4 regions of the Pseudoalteromonas sp. SG45-1 genome follow, and region 3 is predicted to be linked to each of the others. Evidence: predicted binding sites of a transcription regulator. Region 3 holds the regulator's gene; each other region holds the start of a gene.

Region 1 (8,996 bases), on a different contig from region 3:
AACTCATCATTTCGTCAACGGCCGAAATTACTTTTGAGTTCATTTCGTAAATACGCTGAGTTTCTATTAGATTTACCAGCTCTTCAGTCACATTTACGTTAGATGTTTCGAGTGAGCCTTGAATAATACTACCTAACCCTTCAACACCAGGATTACCTTGTACAGGTGCACCACTTACAGCGGTTTCGGTATAAAGGTTTTGGCCAATTGGCTCAAGACCCGATGGATTAATAAAGTCACTAATAGTCAGCTGACCAATTACAACGTTATCGGCTTGGCCTGCAACACGTACAGATACTTCGCCGTCTTGCGAAACCGTAATTGATTGCGCGTCATCTGGTACATTCATTTCTGGCTGAATCACATAACCTGCGCCCGATGTCACAATTCGTCCATCGCCATCAGTAGTAAACTGACCATTGCGCGAGTAAGCAATATTGCCATCTGGTTGCAGTACTTCAAAAAAACCTTCGCCAGAAATCATCCAATCTAGTGAGTTTTCGGTGGTCAACATGTTGCCTTGCGTAAACTCTTTTTGGTTAGCTACAACTTTAGCACCCGCACCTAACATTAAGCCCGACGGCATTTCGGTATCTTGCGATGAACGACCACCCGGTTGATTAATATTTTGATAAAGTAAATCTTCAAATATAGCGCGGCTTTTTTTGTAACCTACGGTACTCGCATTCGCTAAATTATTTGAGATAACCGATATATCGGTTTGTTGAGCGTCTAGCCCCGTTTTACTGATCCACAATGCTGGATTCATAATCGTGTCCTCACTTTAAAGTTAAACTATGCGTAATAACTGATCTTGACGCTCGTCAATTTCTTCAGCTGTTTTCATTAATTTCACTTGTAATTCAAATTGGCGCTGGTGGCTTATCATGTCGACCATTTCGTGAACCGGATTCACATTCGACATTTCAAGCGAACCACTTAAAACTTTTACATTGGCAGAGGTATCTACTGTTACATTTGCTTTTGGTCTAAATAAACCGTCGTTACCTTTTTCGAGCTGTGAGCTATTTGCTTCTACCACTCTAAGCGTGTCGATTTCTTCTAAAAAGTTAGCAGGAGCGCCTTGTGGTCGAACTTGAATAGCGCCATCTTGGCTAAACCCTATTTTTTCGACTGGGACGGGTAAAATTACAGGTCCCCCTTCGCCAATAACTTGACGACCATGGCTGGTTACAAGCATGCCTTGAGCAGTAATGTTTAACGTACCCACTTTTGTGTAAGCTTCATTACCGGAGGCATCTTGCACAGCAAGCCATGCGTTATCGCTCATTGCGATATCTAAGTCTCGCCCGGTTTGAACAATGCCACCCGATACCATGTTTGAACCCGGACGCTCTTGCATTGAAAATACACGTGTAGGCAAACCTTCGCCAAACGCTTGCATAGAACGCGCCTGGGCAAAGTCAGCTTTAAATCCTGTTGTATTTGCATTCGCCAAATTATTGGCTTTTAAAGCAAGCCCTTGTAGGCTTTGCTTAGCGCCAGAGGCCGCAATGTAGACCATTTTGTCCATAGTATCGACTCACATAAAAAATCTCTGAACTTACAAATGCAAAATAGGTGCCAGATTAAATTTGACGCAACATTGAGAGGTATTTAGAAGGGCTTACAAAGAGGACTTATAAAAAAGGCTGCAAAAATGCAGCCTAATATATTTAATGGGGTTTAGCTTATCGAATCTGCAAAATACTTTGCTGAATAGTTGAGTTAACTTCAAGCGCACGTGAGTTTGCTTGGTAATTACGCTGTGCAGTAATTAAGTCTACAAGCTCGTTTGTAAGGTTAGTATTTGATTGCTCAAGCGCTGATGAGTTAATTCCACCAAACGTACCCGAACCGGCTTCACCCGCTACAGGTTCACCTGAATCAATACTTTGCTTCCAGCTTGTATCACCCACTTGTGATAACCCTTGTGAATTTGGAAAACGTACCATAGCCACTTGGCCTAGGAATGTTGAGTCACCGTTACTGTAAGAAGCGACAATTTTACCGTCTGTTCCTATATCAATTCCGGCTAAACGACCTACTGTTGAGCCATCTTGATCGAGTGCTTTTACTTCAAAACCACTTGAATACTGAGTTGGGATACGTCCTGCCGTGTTATTTTCATCGCGCCAGTTAAGCTCAATACCAGTACCTGGGAAAGTTGCACCATTGTCTAGTAATGTTGATAAACCAGCACCAGAACCCGCTGGTAGTAATATTTCATCAAAAGTAGTTGTATTTGTATTTGCCACACCACCTGTTGTTGATGGTAAACCACTTGAGTCAAAACCTAGGGTGGTCAGTGGTGTATAAGGTGTCGTTGTTTGTTCTCCACCAGTTGTGCCATCAACTACTTTGCCATCGAGAGTTGCATATACTTTCCAACTGTTATCTATACCACCTGCTGCGGCATCATCTTCTTTAGCAAAAAAGTATTGTAAAATATGTGGTTCACCTAGTGAATCATATACCGTTGTTGACGTAGATGAGTTATAAGTACCACTAGAAGCAGGGTCAAAATCTAGACCTGTTGGATCCGCCGTTGCATCTAAGTTAAACGACAAAAATACATTTTCGGTTGCGCGAGGAGAACCAGACGAATCAGGGATTTGAATTGGATCAGTTGTGCTCAAACTTACCGACGTTGTATCACCTGTAGATGAGTCAACAGGGAATGCTTGTAAAAAGTTACCTTTTGCGTCAACCATAAAGTTATCTTGGTTAAGCTTAAATGCACCTGCACGTGTATATGTTAAATCTTGCGAAGATAAATCGTCAGTCATCGCAAAATAACCTTCACCAGTGATTGCTAAATCAAGTGAGTTATTTGTAAATTGTAGTGAGCCTTGATGAAACTGCTGCGCAACCATGGTTGTTTGCACACCGTCACCATTTTTAGTCTTACCAGAGCTAAATACTGACGATGCATAAACATCGGCAAACTCAGCGCGTGACTCTTTAAAACCTGTGGTATTAACGTTTGCAATATTATTTGCAGTTACGTCTAAATCTTTTTGTGCGGCAGCTAAGCCAGTTAATGCAATATTGAAGCTCATAATTCACCTCTAACCTGTTAATATTTAGCCTGCTGACAGGCGAAGTATAATTAAAATTTATTACGCGATTTCTGCGACGTCTGTCAACCTAACCGCACCTTCTTTAGTGTTAATAATAATGCCACTTGAGCCATTAATATTAACGCTTTCAATGTTCTTAAATGTAGCAATGGGTAAGCTTGAAAATTCACCGTCAGTACTTCCTTCTGCGGTTACTGAGTATTCACCTTCAGGTAAACGCTCACCAGCTTCATTTTTGCCATCCCACGCAAAACGTACCGCACCTGCTGGCTGAGAACCCATATCAATAGTTCTTACTAGCTGACCTGATGCATCAGTAACTTTAATTTTTAAGTTATCAACGGCTTCTTCTGCCACTGCAGAGCCTCTGGCATCACCTGTTTCATTTAAATCCAGGGTGTTTGACTCTAGTAAAGCTTGTTTGCCTACAAGTGTAGATGCTTGCAGTGCTGAATTAGATGTCATTGAAGAGGCTAAAGATTCAAAGTTAGTATTTAAATCTGTAATCCCTTGCGCCATCGTAAAGCTGGTCATTTGAGCAATCATTTGGTCATTATCCGCAGGGTTACTGGGATCCTGATACGATAATTGCTGAGTTAACAAAGAGAAAAAGTCTTCTTGTGTTAACGCATCACTCTCATTATCACTGGTAGCAACTTGTTGCTCTTGCCAGCGTATAGAGTCTAAATAGGATGAAGATGTACTAATATCGTTACTCATAACCTACCCTCGGTTACCGCTGCCCTAGCAACAGTGTTTTACTTAGCATTTGCTTAGCTGCATCAGCAACTTGCACGTTTGTTTGGTAAGAACGAGAGGCAGAAATCATATTTGCCATCTCCTCTACAACATTAACGTTGGGTTTATAGATATAGCCATTTTCATCCGCACTTGGATGGTTTGGGTTATATTCAATTTGTAATGGTGCATCGCTTTCAACAATGCCCAAAACTTTAACACCAACTGCGGAGCCCTGCTGGTTACTTACTGATGCTGAAGCCTTTGTTAGCTCAGCCGCAAATACAGGTTGGCGCGCTCGGTACGTTTTGTCTTGAGATGAACTAATGGTATTAGCATTAGAAATATTACTAGCTGTAGTATTTAAGCGAACGTTTTGTGCGCTCATACCCGAACCTGCAATATCGAAAACATTATATAAACTCATAATTTTTATCCTTGACTACCGAGAGCTTTATTCAGGCCTTTAAATTTGCCACTTAAAAATTGCAAGCTGGCCTGATACTCCATAGCATTCTGTGTATACAAGTTTCGTTCCACTTGTATATCAACCGAGTTACCATCACCAGTATCTGATTGATTTGGCAAACGAAATGATTCTGAACTGCCCATACTATGAGTACCTCCACCAATGTGTTTATCATTAGTTCTTACCATAGTATTGCCGCTTTGCTGGGTTGACCTTGCCGCTTTTAATGCAGAGGCAAAATCAATATCTTTTGCTTTATAGCCAGGCGTATCAGCGTTAGCTATATTAGTTGCAATTAATTCTGCTCGCTGTGAACGGATCAACATGGCTTGCGGATGCACACCTAATGCTTTATCAAAACTGATAGCCATAACCTTCTCCAAAAAATTGACTTACCCATTAATAAAGCAAAAAATAAGCCATTAATATTAGGGAGTGCTATATTTTTATAAGGCTATGTATCTAAATAGAAAAACGACGCTAGGTGCGTCGTTTTAGGGAAGGAAGTTAGCTTAATTACTTCTTTTGGTAAATAATACCAGGGTTGCACCTAACCATATCAAATTCAGTGCTTAGCCCAGTTAGGGACTCTGACGCGCCTAAAAATAGGTAACCGTTTGGATTTAACGCTTGTGCAAACTGGTTAATAATTTTAGCTTTTATTTCAGGCGCAAAATAAATTAGTACATTTCGGCAAAAAATAATATCAAACTTGCCCATTAACGCGTAAGAATCAAGCAGATTTAAATGCCTAAAACTAACTTGTTTTTTTATTGTATCGTTTACTTGCGCCATACCGTTGCCGCTGTCTTTAAAAAACTTTTTACGACGCTCTGCAGATAACCCTCTGGCGAGTGCCAGCGCGTCGTACTCTGCATTTTTACACATATCAAGCATGGTATTAGATATGTCGGTACCGATAATTTGTGCCCCCATACGAAGCACACCTGGTTGCTTAGCACTAAATTCAGCAACCGACATAGCTATTGAATAAGGTTCTTGGCCTGACGAACTGGCAGCAGACCAAATTTTTAAAGGTCTTCTTAAATCTTTAAATTCAGGGAAAAGCTTGTTTTGGAGCAACTCAAATGGGTATTGATCTCTAAACCACAAAGTTTCGTTGGTGGTCATTGCATCAACAACAGCGGCTCTTAATTGCCGCTCGTGAGGCCCGAGAGTTTTACTAACCAATTCCGATAAAGATCCCACATTAAATCGAGTCATTAACGGAGCAAGTCGGCTTTTAACTAAATACTGTTTATTTTCACCTAAAACAATGCCGCATTGCTGCTCTAAAAACGAACGAAACTGGTCGTATTCACTTTGCTGCAAATCTTTATTATTCAAGTTAGTAGCACCTATTTTTGTTAATCACAATGAACCCACTTTTTAACCGCTGTTGCTAATTCATCTGGGTTAAATTTAGCAATAAAGTCATCTGCCCCTACTTTTTCAATCATCGCTTGGTTGAAAACACCACTCAAAGAGGTATGCAAAATAACATGCAAAGGTGCAAGTTTGGGATCTGCTTTTATTTCAGCTGTTAAGGTATAGCCGTCCATTTCTGGCATTTCAACGTCTGAGATAAGTAATGCTACTCGCTCTGTAATATCATTTTTACAATCAAGCTCTGCTATTTCTTTAAGCCTAATTAAAGCTTCCTTACCATTTTTAGCAAGCTCTGTTTGAACACCTAGCGGCTCTAAGGCTCGTTTAACTTGATTACGCGCAACTGCAGAGTCATCTGCAATAAATACGATACGTTCGCCTAAATCTCTTTGAATATCGCCACTTTGTGCAACTTCAGCACTTACTTCTGTGTTTACTGGACAAATTTCGTTGAGAATTTTTTCTACATCGAGAATCTCGACTAATTCATTTTCGATTTCGGTCACTGCCGTTAAATATGAATAACGTCCGGCGCCTGATGGCGGTGGCATTATTTTTTCCCAATTCATATTTACAATACGTTCAACTCCGCCCACTAAAAACCCTTGTACAGAGCGATTGTATTCAGCAATGATTATGAAGCTGTCTTTAATGTTGTCGATTGGGCGCCCACCTACAGCCATCGATAAGTCGATTACTGAAATAGTTTGACCACGAATATGTGCAACACCACGAATATACGGATTAGATTTTGGCATGCTTGTTAGTGGAGGGCATTGCAGCACTTCTCTCACTTTAAATACATTAATACCAAAACGCTGACGCCCTCTGAGCTTAAATAAAAGTAATTCTAGGCGGTTCTGCCCAACCAACTGTGTGCGTTGGTTTACTGAGTCTAAAATGCCTGCCATTCAAATCTCCTAAAGAAAACAAATAATACGGAACGATAATTGCTTTCTATTTATAAAGCTACATAACATCGCGGGTGCGTCTACTTTTTGACGCAAAATATTTATACCCTGTTTGAAACCATAAGCATAGTCGAAACATTATGAGTTTGTTAAAAAAAATCAGAAGATACAGTGTTTTTTATTTTGTTACTAGCTTGTGCTTTGCATTCCCTCTGCACGCTAAAGTGTTTAGTAAAGATTTATTACAAGACATGGCCGTCACTTACATAGGTAAGCAGGTTGGTACATTACAAAATACTAATATTCAATTAAGTGCACTGCCTTTAGATAGTCGCATCCCTAACCGTGTCTGTAATACTGAGCTTGAATTATCAACATCCGATGAGCCACCATTTAACCGCCAAGTAACCTTACAAGCCAAGTGCAATGATGCGCAAACGTGGGCTCAATACGTTCATGTAAGAGTTGTTGAAATGGCCCCAGTTGTTGTTGCCACTGCTAATTTAACTCGTGGTGAAGTAATAACTAAATCGCATTTAAGTATTGAAATGAAACCAACTCACTTTGTACGAATTCAGTACTTAGATGACCCTACAATGCTAATAGGCAGCAGAAGTAAACGAAATATTAGAAGTGGTATGCCAGTATTACTAAACCAAATTTGTATGGTGTGTAAAGGTGACTCTGTTAATATTTACGCTAATCTCAGAGGCCTTAGAATTAAAACCACAGGTATTGCTTTAGAAGACGGTACTTTGGGCGAACAGATACAAATAAAAAACAAAAAATCAGGTAAAGTTTTAAATGCGCGAGTAGATGGTGTAGAGTCTGTTCAAGTGAATATTTAATTTAGATTTATACTAAAGTATCCCACGTATATGCCGATAACTTGGCATAAGTTGGGTAATATACAGGTTTATTATTATGGTTAATCAAGTTAATGGCAGTAATCAACAAGCTAATGCGCTTACAAACGCTAAACAGCAACAAGTTGATATTAAAAAAGATAACGCTGCAAGTACACAAACAACACAGACTCCTTCGCCTAAAGCGGCGAGCGATTCAGTGAGCCTGACGCCACAAGCACAGCAGTTAAAAACACTGCAAGATAAAGCACAGCAATCATCTGGCTTTGATAGTGAAAAGGTCGCTGAGCTTAAAAAAGCGATTACCGAAGGTAAATACCAAATTGATGCTGAAAAGCTGACTAAAAACTTAGCTGATTTTGAGTTTAATGTATATGGCTGATCACAATAGTTTAATTAGCGTTAAATTAAATGAACAAGTTAAATGCTTGGATTCATTATATGCGTTATTAAACGAAGAGCTTAGTATTATTGCCTCTCGCAGAGGTGAAGGTTTAAAAGAACTTGCCCAACAAAAAATGTCTTTTTTAACTAAGCTTACGCAGCTCGATAAAGAGTTGAATAAACTTTTTGCTGCAAATGATGAAAATGCCCCTGAAGTGACTGAACGAGTAGCGCAAGTTAAAGCGCAGTTAGCGCAGTGCCAAAAACAAAATAAAGTAAACTCACATGCTGCTCGCCAAGCAAACTTAAGTGTAAAACAATTAAAAGATATTTTAATTGGCGCCCCAACGTCAATGACCTACGACCAAGCCGGTAAATCTGTAAATACCGAGAGTAAACTGGTTCGTAATTTAAAAGCGTAAGCCCAAAATTTTACATTAAAAAAGCCTTATTGATTTATCAATAAGGCTTTTTTAATGTCCTTGTCTCGTCCTGAAATGTGTTTACACATTTAGGATTTATTATGACCAAGTCAAATAATATCAATTTGCTTAATAATGTAAGCCCCCTTAAAAAATAATTAAGAGGGCTTTATTGATATTAAATATCCGTTTGATTATTACTACTTTCAATTAAGTGTTTAATCATCTCTTCCGATTGATTTTGTACATCAACCGCAGGTGCTGCTGCATCAATGCTTCCTCCACTTTGAGCTGGAGTATAAGCAATTGCAGAGCCTTCATCCTCAACCAGTGTATTTAGCGCTATAAGCTGCTCTGCATCTTCATCAATGATTACGTCATTAATATTAAGCGGCTCCGCCGAACTCATTTGCACCGTTTGCTCAGGTGTTGATAGACCACTCAAGTTACCTAAATCAATCGTTTCAGTGCTTAATACGTTGCTGCTTGAAACCTCATTAGGGGTTGTATCGCCTAATGAAGATTCTTCACTAAATGATGCAGGGATTGTATCGCCAGAAGCAGCGCTTGCTCCATTAACGTAAATATTTCCCGTACCTTCTATTGCGTTGTCAGTATTTTTGATTAAGTAGTTTCCAACTTCATCTACAGTTACAAAGTAGAATTGCTCTCCTCCACCTATGTTTAGATTGAGTAAATTTAGAAAGCCTCCCCAATTTCCATTGCTATCAGAA
Region 2 (8,996 bases), on a different contig from region 3:
TACGTTGGTTTTACCAACGCTACCTGAAGTAGCGATTAAGGTTCGCCAAGCTGCAGATAACCCAGATGTGAATTTAATCCAAATGTCAGATGTAATCTCACAAGATCCAGCGCTTTCAGCTCGTATGATAAAAGTAGCTAATAGTGCGATTATGGGACGTTCTGTAAAAGTATCTAATTTACAACAAGCAGTGACTCGTATTGGATTACGTCAAATTAAAAACATTGCTACAGCTATGGCTATGGAACAATTATTTGTATCAAATAATGAGCTAATTAAAGGCTACATGGGTAAGGCATGGCAAAAAACATTAACCGTTGCTAGCCATTCAATATCACTTATGGAGTTTTATTTAAAAAATAGTAAGCACACGTCACTTAACCGCGATTCTATTACACTCGCCGCACTTGTTTATAATATTGGTGTATTACCAATTTTAACTGAAGCTGAGCGCCACCCAGAGGTATTTGCTAATCCAAGCTTTTTGGCTCATGCAATTCAAAAGCTTAGCGGAAAGGTTGGCTCATCTATTATGCAAGCGTGGGAATTCCCTAAAGAGTTTGTTGATGTAGCTCAGAGCTGGGCTGACCCAAGTTACAAACCTGAAAAAGTAAGTTACGTGGATTTTATTCGAGTAGGGGCTATTTTAGAGGGCACGTTACAGGTTTCTGATAAGTCTGCAGCGCTGCAAACGTATATAGACAAAGGCGTTATACCGTCTATGCAGCTATTCACAAGTGATGAGTACAACGACATGCTAAAAGATGTGAAAAACATGTTTAGCTAAAAGTGCCTTCCTACACAACCAAAAAGGGTTAACTTGCGTTAACCCTTTTTTAGTTTTATTTTTCGGTGGTATTTTCTGTCTTAGTTTTTTCGTATCGCTTTATTCCTGCTACCCACGTTTGCAGTACGTTTGTTTTGTATATCTCGTCAACAGGCACTTTAAAGTAGTCTTTATCAATTAAAATAAAGTCGGCCCATTTACCTTTTTCTAAACTACCCACCTTAAATTCTTGATGAGCTGCATAGGCGCCACCAAGCGTAAATGCACGTAATGCATCTTCGCGGCTTAGTACTTCACTTGCGCGCCAGCCGTTTTCCGGTAGTTTGTTATGGTCCATGCGTGTAATTGCTGAATACAAACCATCAAATGGATTTGCAAGCTCTACAGGGTAATCAGAGCCCGCAGCAACAACCGAACCTTGCTGTAAAAATGTTTGCCACGCGTAGGCGCCGCTTAGTTGTTTTTCAGTTAAACGCTGCTCTGCCATATGCATATCTGAAGTGGCATGCACTGGCTGCATTGAAGGGATTATTTTTAACGCTTTAAAGCGAGGGATATCATCAGGGGTTACAATTTGGGCGTGCTCTATTCGGTTTCGTAGTAATATACCGCCCGTTTTTTTAAATACATTTTGATAGGCATCAAGTACTACTTTATTTGCTTTGTCGCCAATGGCGTGAGTATTTGCGCTAAAGCCGCTTTTAAAGCTTTGTGTAAAGAGTGCTTCGAGTTTCTCTTGTGTTTCAAGCATTAAACCATGGTGACCAGGTCTGTCTGCATATTCTTCAATAAGTGCTGCACCACGAGAGCCCAATGCGCCATCGGCGTAAACTTTAACACTGCGAATTTCCATAAAGTCATTTTTGTCGTGGTATCGGCCTGCCTTTAACATTGTGTCTAAATCAGGGCTTGCACCACTTAACATTGCCACAATACGTAGCGGTAAATTACCAAGGTCGCCGCGCTCTTTATAAACCTCCCATGTGGTTTTATCAATACCTGCATCGTGAGTAGAGGTAATGCCTAAACTTAATAAATGTTTACCTGCTGCATCAAGTGAGTCACTTATATCTTGTTTTGAAGGGGCTGGCATATGCTGGGTAATTAGCGATTCTGCTTTGTCTACAAAAATACCCGTAGGATTGCCAAATTCGTCTTTAATTATCTCACCGCCTTCAGGTGCTTTTGTTTGGGCGGTAATACCTGCAAGTTCGAGCGCTTTTGAATTAACCCAAATGGCGTGGCTATCAACTCGAGAAAGCACCACAGGTCGATCGTTAACTACTTTGTCTAAATCTTTAGCAGTAGGAAAGCGTGTATCAGCCCAAAGCTCTTGGTTCCAACCTCGCCCTATAATCCAACCTTGTTTGTTATCGGCAAATACTTTTAGTTTATTCGTTGCTTCATCAACCGATTCTGCACCGCGTACATCAAGTTGCGATAAATTATCGCCAAGGCCAATAACGTGCCCATGAGCATCAATTAAGCCTGGTAATAAGGTATTACCGTGCGCGTCAATTAGCTTGGCATCTGGGTAGCTATCTTTAAGTGTATCGCTACCTAGTTTTACTACCTTGCCATTTTTAATAACGAGGGTAGTAAACTGCTGTACTTCACCTTGGTATAAAGGGGTATAACCATTGGCGTTATAAATTACTTTTGTTTGTGCAATAGTGTAACTAGAACTAGCGCAAAGGCTGGCTAGTATGAGTGGTTTGATTATTTTTTTGAGCGACATGGTTACTTAATTTTTATTGTTAATTTACTTACATTAACAAACTTGATTTTATAATACCAATGAATTGATAGGCCTCATTATAAGGTTTTTCTCTTTACTAACTGTTTACAAAATAGGTAATTGATGTGATTATTTAGTATGTAAAACAATCAATAAAGCACAAGGAAACGCTATGAAAGCCCTCTATTTATTACTCCCATTAACTTCATTACTTGCGGCATGTGGAGCAACACCTACGACAGAGGAAACTGTTGAAAAGCTAGATTATATAGATTTATCAAGTGTTGAGCTGCGCGATAGGGTGAAAGACTATTGGAATATTTTAACAAGAACAGAACCACAATATCCAATAGCTGCTGCAAAAAAAGGTCTTGCAGGTTGTGTAGAACTCATGACTATCATTAATTCTGAGGGTAGGGCGCAAGGATATAAAGTAACCTCCTCATATCCTAAAGGGTTATTTGATGAAGCCGCAGCTCAATCTTTAAGTACATGGGCCTGGTTGCCTACTAACGTAAATGTAGCTAAACAGCCTGTTCTTACTCATATTAGAATTGATTTCACTATTGACTCAAAACCAGTAGGTGAAAAATATTTAAAGAATTGTCCGGCTGGCGAAGCATTTCAAATAACGGGAGAAAGAAGAAAGTCATAAGATTTTAAGTGGAGTATTTATATATCTCACTTTGGTGGTGCGTTTGCATAACAGGTAATTGATGCAACTACTTAAAAAATTATTTATAACGAATTAATAAGGGAATGCTATGAAAGCTCTCTATTTATTACTCCCTTGAGCATGATGCTGACAGCCTGTAGCTCAATGTCTGATAAACAAGTAAACGATGAAATGCCGAGTTTTATTGATTTATCAAGTCCTGAACTGCGAAGTAAGGTAGGTGAATACTGGGATGTTGCTAAAAGAGTTGAGCCGCGATGTCAGATAGAAGCTGCAAAGAAAAGTATTTAAGGCTGTGTTGAGTTTGCTATGTTAATTAATTCACAAGGTGAAGTCCAAGGGTATAAGGTTGTCTCGTCTTACCCTGAGGGCGTGTTTGATATTGATGCGGCAGCTGCTGTGGGTTTATGGCGCTGGAAACCGACAGTTGAAAATACGAGTAAGCAACCGATTCTAACTTATCTCAAAATGGATTTTATGGTGAGCCCAAAACCTACTGATGCAGAGTACTTAGCGCATTGTTCTAAAAATAAAGTCTGAACGTAATTAATAGTATAAATATAATAAGCTAGGTGTTTGTGTACCTAGCTATAAGACTACTTACTTGCATATAAACTGTATTCACTTAGCGTTAGCTTGCCGTCTTTGTCTTGATCATAGCTTGAAAATCGAGACCACAAAGCGGGGTCTACAGCGGTTTCTGAACGTGTTAAAAAACCATCCTGGTTTCTATCAAGTTTTTCAAATTGCTCTGCAACATTGTTGCTTGCAGCAAAGCCTAATGTGCTAAAAATACTAAACGCAAAAAGCGCTATATAGCTTGTTTTTTTCATGAAAAATACTCAGTAGAGGTTATTGGTAAGGTAATTTTTAAATTCGATTAACGAAATTTGGTTATCTTGGTTTTTGTCCCATTTTACAAATGTGTTTAATAGTTGTGGTTGGGGATCAAGTTCGTCATGCGTTAAATAGCCACTTTTGTCGCTATCGAGGTGATCAAAGCGTTGCTTTACATCAAGTGCAGCGGCATCAAAGCTTAATAGCATTAAGATGCTTATAATAAGGGGAAGTATCTTCATGGTGTTCCTTCCAAAAGATGTATTTAAAGTTTGTGGCTAAAATAAAGTGAAAAGGAAAAAGCACTTGCCGTAATTTAACTCCCAACATTAAATCCTTTTACACACTCCCTCAGGGATTATGGCAAATGCTTTTAATTCCAGTTTACCTATAACAAGCTTAAGTAAAGCTTAATCAGTAATTACTCATTAAGGTTTAAAGCTTTCAAATTCTTTTTTTGAGACCTTTTCATCACCGTCTTCATCTAAGTCGGCAAATTGTCTCATTACTTCCTTATCTTCCTTTGCTTCTGCAATTGATATTTGTCCGTCCATGTCTTTATCTAAGTGGGCAAAACGCACATTTGTTGGCGATGCAATTACGGTGGCACTAATTGCTAAAAACATTAATGAAAAAGCGGCTATAAGTTGTTTCATAATCACGTTCCTTATTAAATGAGTTTATTGAATAAATTTTTTGAATTCATCTAGCGACAATTGCCCATCTTGATTAGTATCAATTTGAGAAAAATTCTCGTGTAACACAGCATCTTCACCTGCTTCGGCTTCACTTAATGTGCCGTTACTGTCTTTATCAAGTTCGTTAAAAGTCGCGTGAACGTCCATTGCGTGTGCATTAGCGCCTAAAAAGCCTAAAGCCAGTAATGATGAAATTACTAAAATGCGTTTGTTCATAATTATTTCCTTATTGATTAAAGTTATTACTCCTATTACAAAAATGGTGCCAATAATAATTGTTGTTATTTTTCAATTGGTTATTGTTTTAGCTTTAAGCCAGTGAGAAGTTTTTACTGGGTTTATTGTAATTTTTGTGCGCCTTTTGCAACACTATTTAATGGGGTTAAAAGGGAGTTTATTAAAATCAACGAGTTACGTTGTCTCTATTTGGCGACACATTGTTTTGTAGTGCTGGCTGTTAATCGTATTAAATATAATTGCTGGTTCAGCTAGTGTATAAGGTAAGCACTTAATAATAGAACGCTTAACTTAAAAGGACTAAACGAAATGCCAGCAACCATAGCTAAAAAATACCAAGCAATGCTTAACTGGCGGCCTAATTTAATTGGGCAATTTGCAATGAGTATGCTGCTTTCACTACTCCCGCTTTCTATAGTGGTGATTGTATTTTTAAATGCGCTTAACAAGCAATTAGCGGTTACTCAAAGTATTGTGAGTAACAACTACCAAGTTACCAAATCGTTTAACACTTTAAAGCAAGAACTCAACAGTCTTGAACGCGCCACTAGGCAAAACTGGGTATTAAAAAGTGAATCGCTTGATAAGCTCATTGTCGATAAATGGCAATCATCCCTACAAAGCATTGATGAACTCAAATTTGTAAACACGAATAAAGAGTATATCCACCAATGGCAACGCTTATATACCACCTTACAAACCGCGCATGTAAAACTCGTTGAGCAAAAACAACAACAAGCTGAGCTATTTGTGCCAGTGAGCGATTTAATTGCTGAACTTACTTTATGGTTACGTGATAAAAACGAAGCGCAAATTACCAATAACCAAAATGAGCTTACAAGCCTGCAAGCTTCATTTATAAACTGGCTGGTGGCACTTATTCCACTGACTTTAATTGTTGGGGGAGGCTTTTTATGGCGTATAAGTGGGCGACTAAAAGGGTTAACTACGGTTATTGATAAGCTTGGGCAGGGGCATTGGCAGCAAAAAATATCTGTTAAAGGTTCAGCTGAGCTTGTTGAGCTAGGAGAAAAGCTCCAATGGGTACAAGAACAGCTTCATATGCTTGAGCAGCAAAAAGATACTTTTTTACGCCATGTAACTCATGAGCTAAAAACGCCGCTTGCTTCAATGGTTGAAGGCACTGACTTATTAACTGATGAAATAGTAGGCCCAATTACCGCTGAGCAAAAAGCAGTGCTTGAGCTTATTAGCCAATCTATGGTGCGCCTTCGCACAATGATTGACAGTTTGCTGAGTTATAATGCGATTCGCACCAGTAAAGACAGCTTAAGCGAAGTTGAATTTAGTCTTCTTATTAATAAAATTAATAGCCATTTTGAGCATCGCTTAACTGCGCGTGAGCAAGCTCTGCAGTGGCAAAATACTTTACCTAACAAACCGCTTGCTTTACCTAGTGAGCTTATTGAGATGATTTTAATTCAGCTTATTTCAAATGGCTTAAAATTTTCAGAGGATAAGCAAAGCGTTACTATTAATTTAGCGCTTGAGCAAAACCAGCTTTGTATCGTTGTACTTGATAAAGGGTGCGGTATTAAAGAGCAAGAAAAAACTCAAATTTTCAGCGCATTTTATCAAGGTAAACACAGTAAAAATGTTACGCTGCAAGGCAGTGGACTGGGTTTAACTATTGTAAAAGAGTCTGTTGAACAGCTAAGAGGTACACTTAGTGTTGAGCATAACGAGCCACATGGTTGCCGGTTTTCAATTAAAATTCCCATAACAAAAAATCTAGGAGTTAATTAACATGCGCTTGCGTTTAATCGCTATTTTATGTGTGCTCAGTAGCAGCATGGTTATATCAGGTTGTGAAATTAATAATGGGCAAGAAGAGCGTGTGTCAATTACACCTGCACCTGTGGTCGATACAAAAAAAACGACCGACAAAAACAGTAATCCTAGTCCAAAACCTAGACCAAAAATTGAACCAAGCTATCCTCCTGCAGAGCAAGTTATTGCATGGCACGCTAATCAGTGTGGTGGATTTAAATTGATACCTAGCAAAGATGTTTTTACAGGCGAAAACGAGCTTAAACGCTTTTTTAAGTTCATGTGCTTAAACATAAATGGTGATCCAAATACGGTAATGACTAAGTTGCTAAAGCTCGATCTTGCTTTCTTTTGGCCTGATGACATAAAGCAATATTTATGGCTTCAAAAGCAGCAAGTAACTATGCAAATAAATGCTAAAAAAGAGCAGCAAGCACTTAATAATAAAATGCAAGAAACCCTCTCATCGTTAGCAACGATTGAGCAGCAACTTTTACTACGAGAAGAAACGAAGGAGCAGTAACGATGGCCGCAACTAAAGTACAAGGTGCAAAAGTATTACTCGTAGACGACGACGCTAGCTTATTAAAACTGCTCGCTATTCGTATTGAATCAAAAGGATACGAAGTAACAACCTGCGAAAGCGGCTTAACCGCACTGCAAATACTTAAAAGCCAAGTGTTTGACGCCGTAATAACCGACTTACGTATGGATGAAATGGATGGTATGGCACTGCATCGTCAGCTGCAAAGCCGTTACCCTGCATTACCTGTCATTATGATGACAGCGCACGGCTCAATTCCTGATGCAGTAGAGGCAACTAAGCAGGGCATTTTTGCATTTATAACTAAACCAGTGGATAAAGATGAGCTATTTGACAGCCTTGCTAAAGCGATAGAAATTCATGGTGTTAACGCCGATGAAGCTGCACCTAAAAGTAATATAGTTACGCGCAGTGGTGCAATGCTGCACTTGTTAGAGCAAGTAAAACTACTTGGGCCAACGCAAGTTAATGTACTTATTTCGGGGGCTAGTGGTACTGGTAAAGAATTACTCGCACAGGCGATTCATCAGCATAGCCATGTAAGCGGTGGCCCTTTTGTTGCAATTAACTGCGGTGCTGTACCAGGGGAGCTTTTAGAGTCCGAATTATTTGGTCATAAAAAAGGCTCGTTTACGGGTGCAATTAAAGATCACCAAGGTTTGTTTCAACAAGCACAGGGTGGCACGTTATTTTTAGACGAAATAGGCGATATGCCGCTTAACTTACAGGTTAAGTTACTGCGCGTATTACAAGAAAAAACAATTCGCCCAGTAGGTTTTCAAGAAGAGGTAGCAATTGATGTACGCATAGTGTCGGCAACACATAAAAATCTTCCTGAAGCTATTTTAAACCAGCAATTTAGAGAAGATTTATACTATCGCTTAAACGTAGTTAATTTAAAATTACCGCCACTGTGTGAGCGCCGCGAAGATATAAGCTTATTAGCACAGCACTTTAGTGCAAGCATTGCTAAGCGCATGAACCAAACTGAAAAACACTTTGCAAGCGATGCTATGCATGCGCTTGTACGTTACGACTGGCCAGGTAATATCCGCCAATTACAAAACGTAGTAGAGCAGGTTGTAGCATTAACGCCAAGCGATGTTATTTCAGAGCATTTAGTGTTAGCTGCGCTAAATAGTAACGAAACAAACGTAGAACCATTATCACTAAACGACGCTAAAAAAGAGTTTGAGCGCGACTATGTAATTAACACTTTAAAAATGGCAGGTGGTAACGTAGCTGAAGGCGCTAAGCTTGCCAAGCGCAATCGCTCAGATTTTTATAAGTTGATTAAAAAGCATAATATTGATGTTGATAATTTAGGTTAAGGAAAAGCATGCAGTTATTTATGGTGTATTTAGGTGGCCGGATTCAAGGTTGCCATATTGAAATGCATGATATTCGTTTTGTAGTAGGGGAGAATATAGAGCAAACCTACTCAAAGTTAAAAAGCCAGTGGGTAGGAGACAGAAGTAGTGTTCACATGGATAGCTACATGGCAATTAATCATATTGATGGCTTTAAAGTAGAAGTTGTTGATAGCTATGTGGAGCAAAATAAACAACTCTATTTTGTAAATTTAGGCGCTTACAGAAGTGATTCCATGGCTGAGCAACATGACTTTGCACTGTATGTTGCAAGCAGTAGCCATGAAGCTAAAGAGCGCGCTAAAAACGATTTGCTCG
Region 3 (8,996 bases):
GATAGCGATGACTGGCAATACACAATCAACCATGGCAACCCTTGCTAATGTACATGTGTGCATTAAAGTAGAAAAAGAAGCTTGTTCATTGGGTCTAGCCCCTACATCAAGTACCACTGCAACGCTTGCGATGGGCGATGCCATGGCAGTTGCATTATTAGAAGCTCGCGGCTTTACAGCTGATGACTTCGCGCTATCTCACCCAGGTGGTAGTTTAGGCAAGCGCTTATTACTTACTTTAAAAGATGTTATGCACAGCGGCGCAAATACGCCTATTATTGATGTTTCACAAACAGTTAAAGATGCTCTAATAGAAATGTCAGCTAAAGGATTAGGTATGACAGCCATTGTTGATGAAAATCAGCAACTCGTAGGGTTATTTACCGATGGTGACTTACGTCGCATTTTAGAACAAAGAATTGATATTCATACAACACAAATAGATGTTGTTATGACTAAGTCATGCACTACAGCTACGCAAGATATTTTAGCCGCTGAAGCGCTCAATATTATGGAACGTAAACGTATAAATGGCCTAATCGTCGTCAATGAGAAAAACCAACCTATTGGCGCATTAAATATGCAAGACCTATTAAAAGCAGGAGTGTTATAAATGCAATTTGAAGAACTCTATCAACCGCTGAGCGATGATGCAAAAGCACGCGCTAAAAAAGTAAAACTACTTATATGCGATATTGATGGTGTATTTTCTGATGGCCGTATTTACCTTGGCAATCAAGGTGAAGAGCTAAAAGCATTTAATACAAAAGATGGTTTTGGCATTAAAGCACTTATAAACAGTGGCTTTGAAGTAGCTGTTATTACTGGTCGTCATTCACAGATAGTACAACAACGTATGAGCAGCTTAACCGTACAGCATATTTATCAAGGCCAAGAAAATAAGCTCATTGCCTATCAAGAATTAAAAGATAAACTCAACCTTAGCGATGAACAAATTGCTTATATTGGTGATGACGGTCCTGACATGCCTGTTATGGAGTTAGTAGGCTTTGCCGTTGCAGTAAATGATGCCCACCCTCTTATTAAGCGTTTGTCACATTATGTAACGCAAATGCCTGGTGGTTTTGGCGCTGTGAGAGAACTCACCGATTTGCTCATGCTTGAAAATGGTAAAGCATTGACTACACAAGGCACTAGTTCATGAATGCAGCGCGCATAATATTAAGCGTTTTATTCATTAGCTGTATGGTTTGGCTTTGGTACCCTTATTTTACACAAACAAATATTGTGCCTCAGGCTGAGCCTGAAGTTGTTGCTAAGCCTGATTACATAGCTATTGAGCTCAAACAAACAGCCTATGATGAGCAAGGTAAAATTAGCCACAAAGTCACTGCGGCTAAAATGGAGCTATACCAGCAATTAGGTTTCACGTTTTTTGAAAAACCCATTTTTACTTTATATAACGAGCAACAAACGTGGCAAATAAATGCAGACGAAGCAACATTATATGAAGATAAACAATTAATTTTAGAAGGTAATGTGGTTGCCAAAAATTTAACCGATAACGCCATGATAGACAAAATCAATGCTGATAATATTCAGGTTGATATAAAGTTATTAACAATGCGTTCGGAGCAACCCGTCATTATCACTGGACCCAATTTAAAAATCACCGGTAAAGGCCTAGAAGCCGACTTGAAAACCGAAGTGATAAAACTAATTAACCATACGCGAACCATATATTATGACCAATAAAATATTAAAATCACTTATAATTCCTACACTTATACTAGCGTTTAATAGTAGTGCTGCAGAGCAAAACACGCAACCTGCTGCCAATCAAATTTCAATAAGTGCCGACAAGCAAGAAGGTCAATTGAAAGCTAATGTGGGTATTTTTGAGAAAAACGTTGAGATTATTCACGGTAATCGCCGCATTACAGCCGATCGCCTCGAAGTACACAAACGTGATGAACTTGGTGATAATAAACAATTATTAATTGCCACAGGTAGCCCTGCGCACTTTGAAGAAAAGCAACCAGACGGCACGACTATGAGCGCCAGTGCTGACGAAGTACGTTATGATGTATCTAAGCGTTTTTTAACGCTTGTTGGTAATGCACAAGTATCGCAAGCCGGACAAAAAATAAATGCTAAAAGCATTACCTACGACATAGAGCAGCAGCTCATCAGTGCCGAAAAAGATGAAAACTCAACTGACCGCGTTCACACAATTTTAGTACCGATCGAAACTAAAAAAAGTAAAAAAGGCGATAAAGGTCAACCATGAGCACATTAAAAGCAGAACTATTGGCAAAAAGCTATAAAGGTCGTGAAGTTGTAAAAAACGTCGGCCTTGAAGTACAAGCTGGCAGTATAGTTGGCTTACTTGGCCCTAACGGTGCTGGTAAAACAACGACTTTTTATATGATTGTAGGGCTTGTTCCTAGCGACAAAGGTAAAATATCTATTGATGATAACGATATTACTCTTTTACCTATGCATAGTCGTGCTAGATTAGGCATAGGCTACTTACCACAAGAGTCATCGATTTTTAGAAAGCTGACTGTTTATCAAAACTTAATGGCCATTTTAGAAACGCGCAAAGAACTAAATAAACAAGCCAGAGAAGACACGCTCAATAACTTATTAGATGAATTTAGCATACAACACATTCGTGATAGCCAAGGTATGGCATTATCGGGGGGAGAACGTCGTCGTGTAGAAATAGCACGAGCGCTGGCAGCAGATCCTAAATTTATATTACTGGATGAACCGTTTGCCGGTGTTGACCCTATTTCGGTATTAGATATAAAGAAAATAATAGAACATCTTAAAAATCGTGGGATTGGTGTATTAATTACCGACCATAACGTAAGAGAGACCCTTGATGTTTGTGAAAAAGCCTACATTGTTTCTCATGGGGAGCTGATTGCATCAGGTACTCCAGAACACGTATTAAATGATAAAACAGTACGCGATGTTTACTTAGGCGAGCAATTTAGGCTGTAACATTTACGCCATGTCTTTAAGCATCTGCTAGTATTAATTATAACAACATAAAAGGATTGTTAGAGATACATGAGGCAATCACTACAGCTGCGCATGGGCCAGCAACTTACAATGACTCCACAGTTGCAACAAGCTATTCGTTTGTTGCAACTCAGTACATTGGATCTCCAGCAAGAAATACAAGAAGCTCTCGACAGTAATCCACTATTAGAGGTTGAAGAGGCAGACTATTCCGAAGACGCTGCTGGTAAAAACGAGCAAAAAGCTGATACCGATGACATAACTGTTAGCGCATCTGCTGATGATGCTCCGAGCGAATACGAACAAGATACTGGTGAAGCACTTGCAAAAGACACGCTAAGTGACGACATGGCTATGGATGTCAGTTGGGATGAGTACATGAGTGCCGCTCCTGCAGCCTCATCAGGTCCAATGCCTGAAGACGAATCAATATACCAAGGCGCCTCTACTGAAACGCTCCATGAGTATTTAATGTGGCAATTACAACTAACGCCATTTAGCCCTACAGACGAAGCTATTGCTATTGCTATTGTAGAAGCTGTCGATGATTCAGGTATTTTAACACTAAGCTGCGAAGAGATTTTAGAAAGCTTTAATCAAGAAAACGAAGATGATAACGAAGTCGAACTTGATGAAATTGAAGCGGTATTAAAACGCATCCAACTGTTTGATCCTGTTGGTATTGCTGCACGTAGTTTACAAGAGTGTTTGTGTATTCAGCTTAATCAATTTGATAAAGAAACACCTTATATTAATGAAACGAAAATGATTTTAACCGAGCATATTGATCTATTAGCAGCTCGCGACTATCGTACATTAATGAAAAAAACTAAGCTCAAAGAAGAAGAGCTTAAAGAAGTAATGACACTAATACATACTCTCAACCCAAAACCTGCAGATACTATTGTAAGGGAAGAATCTGAGTATGTTATTCCTGATGTGTCAGTTAAAAAAATTAAAGGCCGCTGGGTTGTCGAATTAAACCCAGATAGCATGCCTAAAATTCGTGTTAATAGCCAATACGCAGCAATGTCTCGCACTGTAAAATCAAGTGGCGACAGCCAGTTTATTCGCTCACATTTACAAGAAGCTAAATGGTTTATTAAAAGCTTAGAAAGTAGAAACGACACGCTATTAAAAGTTACTAATTGTATTGTTAAGCAACAACAAGGCTTTTTTGAACATGGCCCTGAAGCCATGAAACCAATGGTTTTAAATGATGTTGCTGAAATGGTAGAAATGCACGAATCGACAATTTCTCGCGTAACTACTCAAAAGTACATGCATACACCCCGTGGTATATTTGAGCTTAAATATTTTTTCTCAAGCCATGTAAGTACTGAAAACGGTGGTGAATGTTCATCTACAGCAATACGTGCGCTTATCCGAAAATTAATCGCAGCAGAAAACTCAGCAAAACCATTGAGTGATAGCAAAATAGCGGATATATTGGCTGAGCAAGGAATTAAAGTAGCGAGACGTACAATCGCAAAATACCGCGAATCTCTTGCTATTCCACCGTCAAATCAGCGTAAAAGTCTGATTTAAGACGCTAAACTAAGAGGGTAATGCTTATGCAACTAAACTTAACTGGTCGTCACGTAGAATTAACCGATTCACTAAGAGACTATATTAATACTAAATTTGCGAAGCTTGAAAGACACTCTGATCATATTAATAATGTTCATGTCATTCTCGATGTAGAAAAATTAAATCAAAAAGCAGAAGCCACAATACACGTAAGCGGTGCTGAGCTATTTGCCTCTACAGAACATCAAGATATGTATGCCGCTATTGACTCGTTGATCGACAAGCTCGATCGCCAAGTAATCAAACACAAAGAGAAGCTTGCTCGACACTAATATGATGAAATTAAGTTCACTTATATGCCAGGACTGCAGCAAAGCTGCGGTCCTTTTTAATAGCAAAAAAAGAATTTTAGAGTTCATTAGCGAACTTGCTCACGACAAACTTCCGTATTTACCGCAACAAGATATTCTTAATGCTTTAATGAGCAGAGAGAAATTAGGTAGTACAGGTATAGGACGTGGCATTGCTATTCCTCATGGAAGAATGAGCGGTGCAGAAGAGCCTTTGGCTTTAGTGCTCGTTAGCGAAACTCCAATAAACTTTGATGCAATCGATAATCGCCCTGTTGATATTTTTGTCGCACTCATCATACCAGATGGCGATAACCAGCAGCACTTAAAGACTCTAGCAACCATTGCTGATAAACTAAACAACAAAGATTTTTGTAAACAGTTACGCAGTGCAAAATCTGATACTGAGCTTTACCAAGTTATTGTTGATCAATCATAGTTTTATAAAGGGTGTTAAATGGAGTTAATTATCATAAGCGGCCGTTCTGGTTCTGGAAAGTCGGTTGCTTTGCGCGTTGTAGAAGATTTAGGTTATTATTGCGTAGATAATATTCCAGTAAACCTACTACCTTCATTAGTTCGCAGTGTGTCTGATAGCTACGATAAAATTGCTGTTAGCATAGACGTGCGCAACATCCCTAAAGAACAAGATGAATTTAACGATATTCTTGAATACTTACCAGGCTTTGCAAACCCTACGTTATTTTATTTAGATAGCGACGATCAGACATTGATCAAACGCTTTTCTGAAACACGCAGATTACACCCACTATCAATAGACTCGTTGCCGCTTGATTTAGCCATCAAAAAAGAAAAAGAATTACTTGATGTATTAACCACTCGCGCCGACTTTATGATAGATACGACTGATTTAAGTGTTCATCAACTCGCTGAATCTATTCGTGAAAAGATTTTAGGTAAAAAAGATAAGCAACTGATTGTCACATTTGAATCATTTGGTTTTAAACACGGTATACCAAAAGAAGCAGACTACGTATTTGATGCACGCTTTTTACCAAATCCACACTGGGAACCAGAGTTGAAGCCTTTAAATGGGTTAGATCAACCGGTTAAAGACTATTTAGCTAATCACAGCATAGTGCAAAAATTCACATGGCAAATTCAAACATTTGTACAAACGTGGTTACCGCATTTAGAACGAAATAACCGCAGTTATTTAACCATTGCTATTGGGTGTACAGGTGGGCAACATCGCTCTGTGTATTTAGCGCAAACTATCGGTGAAAGTTTTGCAATGACACATCCCAATGTAAAAATTCGCCATCGCGAACAAGAAAAATAATATAGCTGAATAATCACCTGTTCAGCTTAGGTAGAGTAAGTTATGCATTGTGAAGATACCTTTTTAATAAAAAACAAATTAGGCTTACACGCCAGAGCAGCTACTGTGCTTGCGCAATTAGCAGTACAATTTGATGCGACAATCACATTATTCCAAGATGACAAAGAAGCAGCAGGCGATAGCGTACTTGCATTAATGTTACTTGAAAGTAGCCAAGGAAAAGAAGTTAAAGTTGTTTGTAAAGGCCCTGATTCTGAGCAAGCTTTACACGCTGTTGGAGAATTAATAGCACAACGCTTTAATGAACAAGAATAACCTGTTTTATAAAAACAATATTCGCATTACTAGTGCTTCAATTAAAACAGATATATAAAATAAATAGGTTAGTAACGCCAGTTAACTCACCTCCCCCCATAAAGTAATATAACAATTTATAAAGGACGCCAATGCCAGAAGCTTTTGAACAAGATTATCCACTACAGCAACTAAAGCAGGTGACGAAGTCACTCAATAGTGGTCAATTTGTTCAAGTTAGGCGCATGCTCGCAAAAACGGCTCCTTGTGATACCGCATTATTATTAGAATCATCACCGCATAAAATTCGCCGACTGCTTTGGCAATTGGTCGATCCTGATGTGCAGGGTGATGTTCTTGAAGAATTATCTGAAGATGTTCGTTTAGGCATTATTGCCCAAATGGAACCTAAGCACATTGCCGCCGCAACTGAAGACATGGGCCACGATGACTTAGGTGAAGTATTACGTAGCCTGCCAGATACCGTCTATAAAGACGTTGTTAGCGCGATGGACATTCAAGACCGTGAACGTGCCACGCAAGCACTGTCATATCAAGAGCGTTCAGCAGGTGCGCTAATGAACACCGATACGGTGACCATTCGCCCTGATGTAACACTCGATGTTGTACTTCGTTATATTAGACTGCGTGGTGAGTTACCAGAGGGTACAGATGATTTATATGTTGTTGATAAACATAACTGCTTTATAGGCGCTTTATCGCTGAGTACATTATTAACTAATCCGCCAGAAAAAATTGTCCGCGATTTAATGGATGAAGATTGTGAGTCTATCCCAATCTCAATGGATGAAAGTGAAGTAGCGCAATTATTTGAGCGTCATAATTGGATATCGGCCCCAGTGGTGGACGATAACGACCAACTCCTCGGTCGTGTTACTATCGATGACATCGTTGATGTAATCCGAGAAGATGCCGAGCATAGCTTATTAAGCCTAGCCGGTCTTGATGATGAAGAGGATACATTCGCGCCAGTACTAAAAAGCTCTAAAAAACGCTCAGTTTGGCTAGGAGTTAACTTACTAACCGCACTTGCAGCTGCTTTTGTAGCTAGCTTTTTTGAAGGCACTTTAGATGTGCTCCCTATTTTGGCTGTGCTTAACGGTATTGTCCCTTCTATGGGTGGTGTTGCTGGTAGCCAATCATTAACGCTTGTTATCCGTGGTATTGCAGTAGGTCATATAAACCAAACAAACCAACGTTTCTTGATGATGAAAGAACTGGCCATTGGCGCGCTAAACGGTATTTTGTGGTCACTATTAATTGCGGGTGTTATTGCGCTATGGCAGTGGGACTTTATGCTTGGTGGCGTACTCGCCTTCGCTATGTTTATGAACTTAGTGGTGGCAGGTGTTGCTGGTGCAAGTATTCCAATAATTCTTAAAAGAATGAATATAGACCCTGCTCTTGCAGGGAGTGTGGTGCTAACCACAGTGACTGATATTGTTGGTATATTCGCCTTTTTAGGTACTGCTACATGGTTGCTGATATAAATTAAACGCTTTAAATGTAAAAAACTACAGCAAAAATACTTAGAGTAAATCAGTAGCTATGGCAACGGATACCAAACATAAAAATGACATACCTAAAAAAACGCTAAAACAAAAAAGCGTATCCATATTAAAAAGTCTACTGGTATATGGCTCTATATTTTTCGTCATTTATACCGCCGTCAATTGGTGGCGGCAACCTGTCATGCCAGCAAATCCTCAATTACAATTAATCGACTATAAAGGGCAAAACATTAATTTAGCAGCAATGAGCCAAGATAAACCCACGCTTGTGTATTTTTGGGGAACTTGGTGTCCTATTTGTAGTATTAACTCCCCTGCCATAAACGAACTCGCAAACGAGAATAAATACCCTGTTGTGAGCATCGCGATAAAATCAGGCTCTGATCAAGAGCTGCATGATTATTTAAATGAGCAAGGCTACAGCTTCAGTACTGTTAACGATCAACACGGGGAGATATTTTCCGATTGGCAGGGACAAGTCACGCCATCTTATATAATCTTAAAAGATAATAAAATGACGCAAGGACTCACCGGCATTCAGCCATTATGGTCACTTAAATTGCGTTTGTGGTTATCATCAATGCTTTAAAAAAAAGCTAAACTTAGCACAGGATATCTAAAGAGAGGGGGCTCTAAAACCTCACTCTTTATCACCTACAATAAAATAGATAATAAAGAGCAAGGCTTACTTAATTTGCGTATGAAAAAGCGCGTACCGCAATTAGCCTTATCTATTAGCAAATAAAATTACTAACGTGTACTTTGACGATTACCGCCTACTTTTGGCTTAGTGTTTGCCTTTTTAAATTGGCTAAAACCAGTATGTCGCGTTAGTGCCGGACGCCCACTTTTTTTACCACCTTTACCTGCTTTTTCATCGCGCCCTTCTTCTGGCACTAAACAGTTAGGCCCTTTACCAATTAAATTAGCTTTACCCATTTTACGTAGAGCTTCACGTATCATTGGCCAACCAGCTGCATCGTGGTAGCGTAA
Region 4 (5,524 bases), on a different contig from region 3:
TCAAACCGCATTGCTAATGCACGTATTCAATACTCAGGTAAAGGGCAAACGCAAGAGGCGCAAAGTCCTGGTTGGCTTACACGTTTCTTTAGCAGTTCGCTGTTTCCATTTTAGAGGGTAACAACATGAATAGCCTTAAAGCTTTATGTTTAGTTGTGTTATTAGGTTGGCATTTTACTGCCAGTGCTGAGCGCATAAAAGATGTGTCTATGGTTGAAGGCGTACGCTCTAACCAGCTAGTTGGTTATGGCTTAGTGGTTGGTTTACCGGGCACTGGCGAGCAAAACTCATATACACAACAAAGTTTTAGAGGCATGTTGAACAGCTTTGGTATTACGCTACCTTCAACTCAAAGTCCTAAAATTAAAAATGTTGCTGCTGTGGCGGTGCATGCAGAACTACCTGCATTTAGAAAGCCTGGGCAAACAATAGATATAACGGTTTCTTCTATTGGTAGTGCAGGCAGCTTACGTGGCGGTACTTTACTACAAACTTTTTTAAAAGGTGTAGACGGTAACGTGTACGCAATTGCACAAGGTAGTTTAATTGTCGGTGGCTTAGGCGCACAAGGCCTTGATGGTAGTAGAGTTGTAATTAACACCCCTACAGTTGGTCGTATACCAAATGGCGCTACAGTTGAGCGCGCCGTGGAAAGCCCATTTATGCAAGGCGATTACATTACTTTTAATTTAAACCGCCCAGACTTTACAACGGCAAAACGCCTAGAAAAAACAATTAATGACTTAGTTGGCCCAAATAGCGCACAAGCAATAGATTCTGTTTCTATTCGTGTTATAGCTCCACGCGATGCATCCCAGCGTGTATCGTACTTATCAACACTCGAAAACTTAGAATTTAAGCCGGCTGATATGGCCGCTAAAATTATAGTTAACTCGCGCACAGGTACAATTGTGATTGGTAAAAACGTTAAGCTTCAGCCTGCGGCTATAACTCACGGTGGCTTAACAGTAACAATTGCAGAACAACAAAACGTGTCACAACCAAACCCGCTAGCAAACGGTGATACTGTTGTCACGCAGCAGAGCATTATTGATGTAAATCAAGATGACTCGCGCGCCTTTGTATTTAATCCAGGTGTAAGCCTTGACGATTTAGTTCGCGCAATTAACGAAGTAGGCGCAGCGCCTGGTGATCTAATGGCTATTTTAGAAGCACTAAAAGAAGCCGGCGCAATTAACGGACAGTTAGTTGTTATATAAATAACTCAAGCCAATAAATAACGTATTACTTAAGCCCTATATTTTTGAAACAAGATATAGGGCTTTTTATTTACAGCAACTTAAGTTTATTATTTTTATCTTCCTTGTTTTATCGGTAGTGGCTCAATTTTTGCATTTTTAACTGCATTATTCATTTTGTGTCAAAAAGCCGATGGAAACTAATCACCTCGATAAACAAAACTTTTTTGATTTAGGCAACTTAGATTCACTTCGTAAAGAAGCCTTAACCAGTGGCGATGCATCAACTGATGCCTCTAAAGCTGCGCTCAAAAAAGCGGCCGCACAATTTGAAGCTATTTTTACGCAAATGTTGCTCAAAGGAATGCGCAAAGCCAACGAAGCATTTGAAGACAAAGACAGCCCATTTAATTCAAGTGGCGTAAAGTTTTTTGAAGAAATGCACGATCAGCAACTTTCAACAGAGCTTTCATCAAATGGCTCGTTAGGCCTTGCCGATTTAATTGTTCAGCAGTTATCGCCTGAGTCTAAAAACTTTATGCCAGGCTCGGTGCTTAGAACAACCAACGATATCTTTAGCGATACACAAGTGGGATCCGCTCTTCCCCATGAGCAAAAAAATAAGCAATCCGATCTTATCGTTAATAACACTAAAGCCGATATTGCTGAGCCTAAAGTCGATACTGCAGGGTCTAAAACCGATAGCCCAACATTTAAAAATGCAGAAGAGTTTGTAAGTTCAGTGTGGGAACACGCTAAAACGGCAGCGCAAAAAATTGGTTTAAACCCAGCTGTAATGGTTGCACAAGCGGCACTTGAAACCGGTTGGGGTAAACACATTATTAATAAAAGTGACGGTGGCAGCTCAAACAACTTATTTAATATTAAGTCGGATAAAAGCTGGGAAGGCGATAAAGCAAGCAAAGTAACGCTTGAGTTTGAGCAAGGTACACCCGTTAAAAAACAAGCCAGCTTTAGAGCCTACGATTCAATTAAAGATAGCGTGAACGACTTCGTTGATTTTTTAACGCAAAACCCACGCTACCAAGAAGCATTAAAAAATACAGCAAAACCAAACGACTTTTTAGATTCATTACAAAAAGCAGGTTATGCAACCGATCCAAATTATGCCAGCAAAATAAAAAAAGTGCTCAATAGCAGCCAGCTAAAAGACATTGCGGCAAACGTGTTCCGCCAAGGAGTAGAGTAATATGTCGTTTAATTTATTAAACATTGCCAGTTCGGGGGTTAGAGCCAGCTCGGAGCTACTGCAAACGACAAGTAAAAATATCGCCAATGTAAATACCGTAGGCTATGTTCGTGAGCGTACTGAGCACACCACGATGGTTGATAACCAAGTAGGGCGAGGCGAAACATACCGATTATTAAACGAGTTTGCTCAGTCACAGCTAAATCGTGACACCTCTAATAAATCGTTTTTTAGTCAATTTGTTTTAGAGGCAAATCGGGTTGATAGTTTATTTTCTGAGGAATCAAACAGCTTATCCACAAGTATTAACTCGTTATTCAATAATGTTCAGGAATCGCTTAATCAGCCTTCATCTACTGTTGCTCGCTCGTTGGTGATGACCGATGCTGAAAATTTAGTTAACCAAATGGATAGACTCTCTGGCATTGTTTTCGATCAAAAAAATATTGTAAACGAGCAACTAGATGTATTTACAGACGAAGCAAATGGTTTAATTCAAAAAATAGGTACATTAAACCAAGATATAGCAGCTGTAAACGGTACCAATAACCAAGCTGATGCAAGCTCAACCTACAATGAACGCGATAAAGCAATACGCGACTTATCAGAGCTAATAGACATTGAAACACTTGATGGCCCAAATGGCGAAAAACTCGTTTTTATGGGTACAGGCGAAGCGGTTGTGATGCAAAATGGATCATTTAATTTATTTTCAATGCGTGGCAATCCTGATCCTAACTTTAAAGAACTTAGGTTGGATGTAAATGGTGGTAAGGCCGTGCCGCTTGAAGTTGATGTATCTAAATTAAAAGGAAAAATTGGCGGGTTACTGGCATTTAGAGACGATGTGCTTGTACCAGCTCAAAACCAAATTGGCCAAATGGGCTTAGCGATAGCTGATGCATTTAATGAACAAAATAAGCTGGGTATGGACGCTAACGGAGAGTTAGGCGGCAATATATTTAATATGCCTACAGTAGGTGGTTACGCTTATGCGGCTAATACGGGTAGCTCAAGTATGATTGCTACACTTGAAGCTGGCAAAGGCAGCAAATTGCCTGCAAGTGATTTTATAGTGACCTATACCAGTGCTACAACCGTCGAAATTCAGCCAATAGATAATAAAGGCGAGCCACTGGGCACTCCATCAACAGCAATTATAACCGCAGGGGTTATTGACTCATCTACGACAAGTGATGATTTGTTTGGTTTACAAATTAATGTAACCGGTACCGCAAATATCGGTGATCAGTTTCAAATAAAACTTACCTCAGAGTCGGCAGCAAATATGTCTCTAGCAACCACTCGCGGTGAAGATTTAGCACTTGCAGCGCCAATAAGAACAGCAAACGACATAAACAACATAGGCAATGCTACTATAACGGTTGGTGAAGTAAGTGATGTTACTACAGGTAGCTTTACAACATCACCGGCAGGACTTACAAATGGGCCTATTACCCTTGTTAAAACCGCTAATCTAAACGAATACACAATAAATGATGGTGTCAATACTAGTACTTTTACAGCAACTACACCGAAAAAAGACATGTTACAGCAAGCAGGTAATGGTTTTGAGTTATATGGCTTTGACTTTGATATTGAAGGCAGCCCTGAAACTGGCGATACGTATACACTTGAGTTTAACGAAGGTGGTTTTGATGATAATCGTAACGGTCAAAAGTTAGCTGGGTTACAACAGGGGGAATTAGTACGCCAAAATGTTGTTGCGGGTGCAAATTCAGACAACCATAAAACATTTAATCAAGCTTATGCTGGGTTAGTAAGTGATATTGGTGTAGTTACAAGTCAAGCAAAAACCAATGGAGATGCGTTTGAAGCGCTCGCTCAGCAATCTGAAGCCTGGTATGAATCGCTATCAGGCGTAAACCTGGACGAGGAGGCTGCAAATTTATTACGCTTTCAACAGTCTTATGCCGCATCTGCACAAGTGCTAGCAACAGCGAGTACTATTTTTGACACTTTACTTGGAGCTACGAGGTAATTATGCGTTTATCAAACAATTTAATGTATCAAAGTAGTTTAAATTCAATTTTGAATAATCAACAAAATGTCAGCAAGGCTCAAGAACAAGTTAATACACAAAAACGTGTATTAACGGCATCGGATGATCCGGCTGCGGCTTCTCGCGCGCTTCAATATACTGATAAAATACAAAGTAATGAGCAGTACAGCAAAAATATCACCATGCTCAATAGTCGTTTAAATATTGAAGAAGGCGCACTTGAAAACATCAAAGGCGCATTAGAGAGAGCTCATACTTTGACTATTCAATCAGGTAACGGTGCTTATAGTGCCGCTGATAGAGAGGGGCTTGCTGAAGAAATTAAAGCGCTTCAAAGTACAGTACTTGACTTAATGAACTCTAAAACAGAAGACGGAAAATACATTTTTTCTGGCTATCAAGATAATACGCAGACTTACTCATTAGATTCATCTACGGGTTTGTACGTGTATGGTGGCGACCAAGGCCAGCATATGATTAAAATAGCTGAAGGGGTTGATATTAAGTCAAGTGATAATGGGTTTGATGCATTTGAAAAAGTGGACGCCCGGCTAGATGTTGTCTCTAACGATGGTTTTGTGTCGGGCGGTATTACAAGTTCTAAGGTGTATGTAACGGAACAAGGTCAATTTGATACGTTTCATAAAACTAACTATAACCCTGATCCAGCAGCTGCCGTGGGTGCCAATACACTTAATGTGATTACTACGGCGGGAACACCTAATATCTATCAAATAGAGCAAGCAGGGACTATACTCGCAACCGGTAATATTAACGACTCTACTATCAAGTTTGCTGGGATGGAGATAAGTGTAACCCCAGTTGCTTCGGGGCAGATTGATATTACGCTTGAAGCACCTAAAAAAGAAAATGTACTTAATTCAATGAGCGAACTTATTGCGGGCCTGACTAATCCTGCGTTAACAGAAGAAGAATTTGAACAAGTTATTGCAGATTCGCTTATTCAAATTACGAACGCGAAAAATAATGTGTCTCTAACTCAAGCAGGGCTGGGTGGGCGAATAAATACAGCAGAAAAAGTACTGCAATCGAATACAGACTTGGATATTAATAACAAATCAGCACGAGCTG

What was found. Region 3 encodes sigma-54, which starts transcription at its own class of promoters, with help from an activator protein. Its sites were predicted from a motif close to GTTGGCACGNNNNTNGNNT; they were not measured.
Region 1: H5117_RS19320 (flagellar basal body rod protein FlgF) is a predicted target of sigma-54. The motif match lies at 1,571-1,589, and genes of this name have one in related genera.
Region 2: H5117_RS08820 (EF-hand domain-containing protein) is a predicted target of sigma-54. The motif match lies at 4,988-5,006, and genes of this name have one in related genera.
Region 4: flgJ (flagellar assembly peptidoglycan hydrolase FlgJ) is a predicted target of sigma-54. The motif match lies at 1,338-1,356, and genes of this name have one in related genera.

What each region holds. Positions count from the first base shown of each region.
Region 1 covers NZ_JACJEP010000039.1:6,429-15,424, forward strand. Annotated here, with positions in the region: gene flgG (flagellar basal-body rod protein FlgG) at 1-769, opposite strand, end outside; gene H5117_RS19320 (flagellar basal body rod protein FlgF) at 791-1,534, opposite strand; gene flgE (flagellar hook protein FlgE) at 1,692-3,062, opposite strand; gene H5117_RS19330 (flagellar hook assembly protein FlgD) at 3,123-3,803, opposite strand; gene flgC (flagellar basal body rod protein FlgC) at 3,817-4,248, opposite strand; gene flgB (flagellar basal body rod protein FlgB) at 4,254-4,661, opposite strand; gene H5117_RS19345 (protein-glutamate O-methyltransferase CheR) at 4,807-5,637, opposite strand; gene H5117_RS19350 (chemotaxis protein CheV) at 5,658-6,590, opposite strand; gene flgA (flagellar basal body P-ring formation chaperone FlgA) at 6,731-7,438, shown strand; gene flgM (flagellar biosynthesis anti-sigma factor FlgM) at 7,515-7,838, shown strand; gene flgN (flagellar protein FlgN) at 7,831-8,262, shown strand; partial or broken gene H5117_RS19370 (Ig-like domain-containing protein) at 8,441-8,996, opposite strand, start outside.
Region 2 covers NZ_JACJEP010000007.1:134,563-143,558, reverse strand. Annotated here, with positions in the region: gene H5117_RS08855 (HDOD domain-containing protein) at 1-787, shown strand, start outside; gene H5117_RS08850 (amidohydrolase) at 843-2,525, opposite strand; gene H5117_RS08845 (energy transducer TonB) at 2,698-3,180, shown strand; gene H5117_RS20675 (hypothetical protein) at 3,325-3,492, shown strand; gene H5117_RS20670 (energy transducer TonB) at 3,511-3,741, shown strand; gene H5117_RS08835 (calcium-binding protein) at 3,798-4,034, opposite strand; gene H5117_RS08830 (calcium dependent protein) at 4,044-4,280, opposite strand; gene H5117_RS08825 (hypothetical protein) at 4,467-4,694, opposite strand; gene H5117_RS08820 (EF-hand domain-containing protein) at 4,719-4,952, opposite strand; gene H5117_RS08815 (sensor histidine kinase KdpD) at 5,283-6,740, shown strand; gene H5117_RS08810 (hypothetical protein) at 6,742-7,287, shown strand; gene H5117_RS08805 (sigma 54-interacting transcriptional regulator) at 7,290-8,639, shown strand; gene H5117_RS08800 (DUF1543 domain-containing protein) at 8,648-8,996, shown strand, end outside.
Region 3 covers NZ_JACJEP010000003.1:87,501-96,496, forward strand. Annotated here, with positions in the region: gene H5117_RS04125 (KpsF/GutQ family sugar-phosphate isomerase) at 1-613, shown strand, start outside; gene kdsC (3-deoxy-manno-octulosonate-8-phosphatase KdsC) at 614-1,165, shown strand; gene lptC (LPS export ABC transporter periplasmic protein LptC) at 1,162-1,716, shown strand; gene lptA (lipopolysaccharide transport periplasmic protein LptA) at 1,706-2,251, shown strand; gene lptB (LPS export ABC transporter ATP-binding protein) at 2,248-2,973, shown strand; gene H5117_RS04150 (RNA polymerase factor sigma-54) at 3,043-4,542, shown strand; gene hpf (ribosome hibernation promoting factor) at 4,569-4,856, shown strand; gene ptsN (PTS IIA-like nitrogen regulatory protein PtsN) at 4,861-5,313, shown strand; gene rapZ (RNase adapter RapZ) at 5,332-6,177, shown strand; gene H5117_RS04170 (HPr family phosphocarrier protein) at 6,220-6,492, shown strand; gene mgtE (magnesium transporter) at 6,624-7,982, shown strand; gene H5117_RS04180 (protein disulfide oxidoreductase) at 8,185-8,592, shown strand; gene H5117_RS04185 (YgiQ family radical SAM protein) at 8,754-8,996, opposite strand, start outside.
Region 4 covers NZ_JACJEP010000039.1:299-5,822, reverse strand. Annotated here, with positions in the region: gene flgH (flagellar basal body L-ring protein FlgH) at 1-114, shown strand, start outside; gene H5117_RS19305 (flagellar basal body P-ring protein FlgI) at 126-1,220, shown strand; gene flgJ (flagellar assembly peptidoglycan hydrolase FlgJ) at 1,393-2,409, shown strand; gene flgK (flagellar hook-associated protein FlgK) at 2,411-4,411, shown strand; gene flgL (flagellar hook-associated protein FlgL) at 4,414-5,524, shown strand, end outside.